DNA from 2 places in the Halobacillus sp. HZG1 genome. Region 2 is predicted to be linked to the other one. Evidence: riboswitches for the same ligand, from Rfam matches in the RefSeq annotation. Region 2 holds a riboswitch; the other holds the start of a gene.
The links. Region 2 has a riboswitch for lysine ahead of VKA52_RS02055 (Na+/H+ antiporter NhaC family protein). Riboswitches for the same ligand answer to the same signal wherever they lie in the genome.

Region 1: it holds a riboswitch for lysine, as region 2 does, so the genes downstream of both, dapA (4-hydroxy-tetrahydrodipicolinate synthase) here and VKA52_RS02055 (Na+/H+ antiporter NhaC family protein) in region 2, are expected to answer to the same signal.

What each region holds. Positions count from the first base shown of each region.
Region 1 is NZ_JAYLVQ010000062.1:19,792-22,947, reverse strand. Features, by position in the region: gene VKA52_RS10845 (sigma factor-like helix-turn-helix DNA-binding protein) at 1-98, shown strand, start outside; gene clpP (ATP-dependent Clp endopeptidase proteolytic subunit ClpP) at 114-695, shown strand; gene dapA (4-hydroxy-tetrahydrodipicolinate synthase) at 724-1,620, opposite strand; lysine riboswitch at 1,741-1,919, opposite strand; gene VKA52_RS10830 (hypothetical protein) at 2,812-3,156, shown strand, end outside.
Region 2 is NZ_JAYLVQ010000020.1:32,308-35,463, forward strand. Features, by position in the region: gene VKA52_RS02055 (Na+/H+ antiporter NhaC family protein) at 99-1,655, opposite strand; lysine riboswitch at 1,791-1,974, opposite strand; gene yunB (sporulation protein YunB) at 2,029-2,799, opposite strand; gene VKA52_RS02065 (HD-GYP domain-containing protein) at 2,850-3,156, opposite strand, start outside.

The sequences.
Region 1 (3,156 bases), on a different contig from region 2:
CAGCTGTATTGATTGAAAAGATCCCCATCCTCCTTAAACCAGCTTCCAGAAATCAGCTTCCAGCATCACCTTTAAACGATCTCTCCTTAGCAGCATAAAAGGAGGAAAATCTGATGAATACGATTCCTTATGTCATTGAACAGACGAGCAGAGGAGAGAGGTCCTACGACATCTACTCCCGGCTTTTGAAAGACCGAATCGTTATGGTAAGTGAAGAAATCAATGACCACATGGCCAACAGCATTGTCGCCCAGCTTTTATACCTGGCAGCGGATGACCCGGAAAAAGATATTTCCTTGTATATCAACAGCCCCGGTGGGTCGACGACTGCAGGGTTTTCTATCCTGGATACGATGCAGTATATCCAGCCGAATGTACGAACGACCTGTACCGGAATAGCGGCTTCTTTTGGGGCGATGCTTTTGGTGGCAGGGACAAAAGGAAAGCGGTATGCTCTGCCGAATAGTGAAATCATGATTCACCAGCCGCTTGGAGGAGCACGCGGCCAGGCAGCTGATATAGAGATTTCCGCGAAAAGAATCATTAAATTAAGGCAGCATATCAATGAAATCATCGCCGAACGCACGGGGCAGCCTGTAGAAAAGGTGGCAGAAGATACCGATCGTGATTATTTTATGAGTGCGGAAGAAGCGAAGGAATACGGGATCATCGATGAGATTGTCCACAAAAAATGAAAAAACCGCCCATGATGGGCGGTTTTTCTTATGAAGCCTTTACCGCTTCTTTTGGTTGTACTTTTTCAAGTTCACCGAGTACATGCTTTTGTTCTTCTTCTGTAAGCGGCAGGAGCGGAAGACGGACCCCGCCGACCTCTACACCTTTAGCATTCAGCGCTGCTTTCACAGGGGACGGGCTTGGGGCAGAAAAGATGGCATGCATGACAGGTACAAGCTTTTGGTGAAAGCGGGCGGCATAAGCAAAGTCACCTTCGCGAAAACTTTGGATCATCTGCTGCATTTCATTTCCAATCACATGGGAGGAGACGGATACGATTCCTGTACCTCCGATAGAGATGAATGGAAGTGTATTGGAGTCCTCCCCACTGTAAACGGCAAAATCATCGGATGTTTCACGAATAATTGCCGTTGCTGCATCAAGGTCACCGCTAGCTTCCTTAATCGCCACAATATTTTTGATTTGAGATAAGCGAATGACGGTATCCGGCTCCATATTGATGACGCTTCTTCCTGGAATGTTGTAGAGCATCACCGGAAGTGATGTGGATCTTGCAATTGTAGAGAAGTGCTGGTAAAGACCTTCCTGAGTTGGCTTGTTGTAATAAGGGGTCACGAGCATGACAGCGTCGACGCCGATTTCCTCGGCTTTTTCAGTTAAATGGATGGACGCTCTCGTGTTATTGGATCCGGTCCCTGCAATGACAGGAACTCTTCCGTCAACCACTTTGACAACGAACTTGAAGAGACTCACTTTCTCTTCTGTCGTTAATGTCGGTGATTCACCGGTTGTACCTGCAATGACAAGGCCGTCCGAACCATTTTCGATCAAGTGGTTGACTAACGTCCGGGTTGCATCAAAATCAATGTTCTCTTCTCTGTCAAATGGGGTCACCATTGCTGTTAATACCTGGCCGAAATTCATAACCTCACACCTTTGTTTAGAATTTTGAATACGTTCGAGGTTGTGAGGGCTAGGGCAGTCAAAATAAAAACGGCAGCAACGAGGGCTTCGTTGCTGCCGTAGAAACTTTTAACCGTTCCTGCGTAAGATAGCCCTCCATATAGTTTCCTATATGACAGTTCTGTACTTGTTCAGCAGCAGAACCAGCATCAGGGATATGAGATCCCTTTCGCTTCGGCAATTTCCCCTTTCCACCTTCATCACAGGAGCTCATTCTCCTCCGACAAGTGTACTCATGTCATTGCACCTCTATCCTTACTTCAAAATCATTTGAAATAAGAAAATATTTAGTTAGTTAAAAGACTATCAAAAAAGTATCCATCTTACAAGTGGTAAGACAAGGGAACAAACGATTCGACAAAATTTTTGAGGTTCTTATCCTAATCTATATAGCAGGATTGTGGAAGACTCAGTTTCGAGACTATCTAGGGTTCGTTGCCCGGGTTGAGCGTCAGGGGTGGCTGGGAAGCTACTCGCTTGTGGCGAGCTTCCTCGGGCTACGCCCTGCGGGATCTCGCCGATCTCCTTTCTCACACGGGAGTCTCGCAGCTTCCCAACCACGCCATACAATAACGGTGAGAAACGGCCCCCTTTGCCTGGTATGAGTGTCTTTCACAAATCCTGAATCTATAATGATAAAGCGCTCTGTAACAGGCTTTATCATTATAGATGCGCTTGAAGAATCCATGTTGCTTCACTTTCCTGGAAGTGGTTTCGAGATACTTATATGGCAAAGGGGCGGAGGGGAATGGCGAGACTCCTACCTTAAGTGTGCAGGCGCCTGGATCAGCGGCGTATGGACTGGACTGAGCTGTCGGGGATAAAGGAAACACGAAGAACGAAGTGATTCGATGTTGACTTATCGTACAGAAGCGAGGGAAGTCTCACTAGCCGCTAGGCGCCGGAACCGGATATCTACGAGGAAAAAATGCTTGGTGAGATTCCACAGGACGCAGTCCGAGGAGGCTCACCGCACTCCCGCGGAAAGCGAGCTATTCCCCGAAGCCCCTATCTACCCAAAAAAAGTCTCGAAGCTGAGTCTTCAACTAAAGGGAGCGTTTCTTCATTAAGGAGAAATGGTGAGGATAGGCACGATTTGTGGGTTGGGTTCTTAATATAGGGTGTATGATTTTTTTAGAAAGGGCGGATCAAATGAATCAATATCCAAGTAATTATAGTTTCGGAGATCAGAACCGGGTCGTGTTCGGTGGGGGTGGGATGTTTAACCCGGGTGCTGGAGGAGGTTTTGGAGGAATGCTTCCCCCAGGCATGTGGGGTGGTGGAACGGGCGGACAGTGGCAGCAGCCGTTTCCGTGGGGAGGTTCAGGTGGTGGAGGCTGGCAACCGCAGCCGTCTTCTCCTGGGCAGTGGGTAGGTCCTGGTGGTCTGCCTCCTGGATACAACGGAGGTTTCCAACCCGGAGGTTCGTGGGGAGGAGCGTTTCCACCATCAGGCCAAAGCCAGCACGATCTGTACCGAACATGCATCAACAATTGT
Region 2 (3,156 bases):
TTTTTTGAGACTTTGGTTAAGTGAATCGGCTCAAAATAAAAAGAGAGCAGAAACGGTGACCGTTCCCTGCTCTCCAATTAAAACAACTTTTTTTATTATTACTCCGTTGGTTGACCATGATTAAACTTGTGAATGATGAAAGCTGCAACTGTAACTATAATTAGCGTGAGCAACAGCGGAAGCCAAACTCCACCGGACAGTCCTAAAATGACATAACCTATGGAAGCAGCTCCTGCAGCAATAAGGGCATAAGGTAGCTGTGTGAGTACATGAGCGATGTGGTTCGATCCTGCCCCAGTTGAGGAAAGAATCGTCGTATCGGATATCGGTGAACAGTGGTCACCAAACACAGATCCCGCAAGTACTGCTGACAGTGCCGGAAGAATCAGTGTAGGATCGGATACTGCTGCAATTTCCCCTGCAATTGGAAGCATAATGCCAAATGTTCCCCAGGATGTTCCTGTAGATAATGCCATGAAACCGGACAGTAAGAAAATAATCAAAGGCAGATAAGCAAGATTTATATCTGCTTGAGTGAACTGCTGTGCTAAATATTCTCCGGTTTGCAGCTGGCCGATGATATCACCGATCATCCAGGCGAAAACCAAGATGTAAATCGCTGGTAACATTGCTTTCATGCCTTGACCAAACACTAAAGGGGTTCCTGATTTAGGCTTTGGTTGACTGATATACAGCACAAGAGCAACCAGAACAGAAACAACTCCACCTGTGAACAAGGAGATGTTCACATTTGTGTTGGCAAAGATAGAGAGAAGGTCCACATTGCCTTCCGTGTTACGCATTCCTGTGATAATCATTGTTAGCACAGTTCCGACAACGAGTGCTACAATCGGCCAGATTAGATGAGAGATCTTCCCATGGTTATGCTCTTTGAATTCGTCATTCAAATCACCAGGTACATCCCCTTTTTCAGGATTGTTCAATTCTCCCGTTTCCAAGGCCCGCTTTTCGTGTACTTTCATTGGACCAAAATCCAATCTTAAGTAAATCGTCAGGAATACGAGCAATAGTGCCGCGAACACATATAAATTTGCAGGAATCATAAGCACGAATGCTTCAAAAGCCTGGTATTGCGTAATTTCATTAGCAGCCAGAATACTGCCAATTGTTCCAATTATATAAGCTCCCCAACTGGAAATCGGTGATATGACAGTAATCGGAGCTGACGTGGAATCAATATAATAAGCCAATTTAGCCCGTGACACTTTATATCGATCCGTTACAGGGCGCGCCACTTGTCCTACGGCCAGTGCATTGAAATAATCATCAATAAAAATGATGATGCCAAGCACAGCAGGGACGAGTGTCGCTCCTTTTCTCGTACGAATACGCTCAACAGCCCAGCGGCCAAAAGCCCTGCTTCCCCCAGAGGCTGTCATGAAGGCGGTCGTAATTCCTAATAAGAATAGAAATGATAACAAATAAATATTTCCCATATTCAGTGCGCCTTCACTGACAAAGATGTTTGCGAAAATTGACCAGATTAACGACAATCCTCCGCCAATATCCATTTGTGTGATCAGGAATGCTCCTACGATGATGCCAATTCCTAAAGATAGGATGACTTTCCTTGTCAATAGGACAAGGATTAACATTAATACTGCTGGAATTAAAGAATAGATGGTTCCTTCCATAATCGTTCCCCTCCGTAAATCTTGATGTAACGGGATTGGAAGGCTACTGCGGATAAAAATGAGGAATAAAAAAAGACAATGATAGAAAATAACCTACCATTGCCTTTGTAAGTGGCAATTTGATTATCCTCCATTTCGATCAGTAGCGCCCCATGCACCCAAAAGCATGCATGACAGTGTATCTCTTGTTCAGATATACACCAGCGTCGTATAGCTTGACGAACTACAAGACACTTCGGCAAACATCCCCTTCCACCAATTATCGTCGCTTGTCTGGCTCCAATTGATTACTGATGGTGTTTGCACCTCTACCTCACCGATCTGATAAGGTCACGCATATTCAATTCTCAGTAATTCTAACAATTCCAAGCATTTATTGCAAGGGGTCCATCGGATAGGAAAATGATGGATCTCCTTCTCCTCCCATACCACCATAAAAATTAGGAACTTTACCAAGAATGGTAGCTTGATCAATGGGAATGTTATTGGTTACCACCGTTGTTTCTGTAGAAAACGGAATAACAATACGGACATTTACTTCAAAATGAATCGTCAATTCAAACAGTGCAGCGTTAATTCCGTACTCAGTCATCTTGATATCGACTTCAGATTGAACGTCTCCAATTACTCTAAGTTGAACAGGAACCTTCGGCCCGAGGTTTGCAAGTAAACTATTGTTTGTCGCTACCCCAATAGGGAGTTCGATGAGTGTCGCTGGCTGTTCCCCTAACTCTTCCTGTGTACGGTCAGGGTCAATATTTGGCTCCAGAGAAGTGTCCTCCATAGGAAGCTCGCCAAGCTCCATCCTCTTTAAAAAGTTCTGAACACGTATCGTCGTGTCACGCAGTGCACGGTTGACGACGACAGAGTTCCAACCCATATAAACGATGTTACCTTGGTTATCCTTTTCCATATTGACAAGGTCATTAAATTGTAGATCTTCTGCAATCGTTTTACTGACTGCTTCATTAATGGCATCCCTAGCCAGCTGTTGAGCTTTTGTTTCAGCAATTTCTACGAGAGCTGGTGTCACACCTCGGTTAATGAACCATAGACTTAACGCTGTGAAAAGGGCGAAAAACAGCAGACTAAGCACAATCCTTTTTCCGATCGTGGAACCAGTAGTCGCACTCTTTTTTGGCATAGAACAACCCTCCTCATCTATCTATATGAAAGAAAAGAAGGGTTTAAGCATCAACTTACCGAGGTCAAATGACAATTCGCTATCATAATATTTAATTCTTTAGACAAGTCGATGTCCCGCCCCCTTGTTCCATCTCTTTTAATTTCCCTTATTACCGGGCGATCACATAAGTATGGGTTCTGTTTTACAACGATCGCTTCACGTCCATCATCCAATTGAACAGATACTCCGTTGGGATAGACCGCAATACAATGTCTGAACGCCTCTACCATGTGTTGATCAAATAAAGAACCAGAGCCGGAGTACAAGATTTCCAAGCCCTCATGAGGGAGCATAGCCTCGCGATATACACGATTA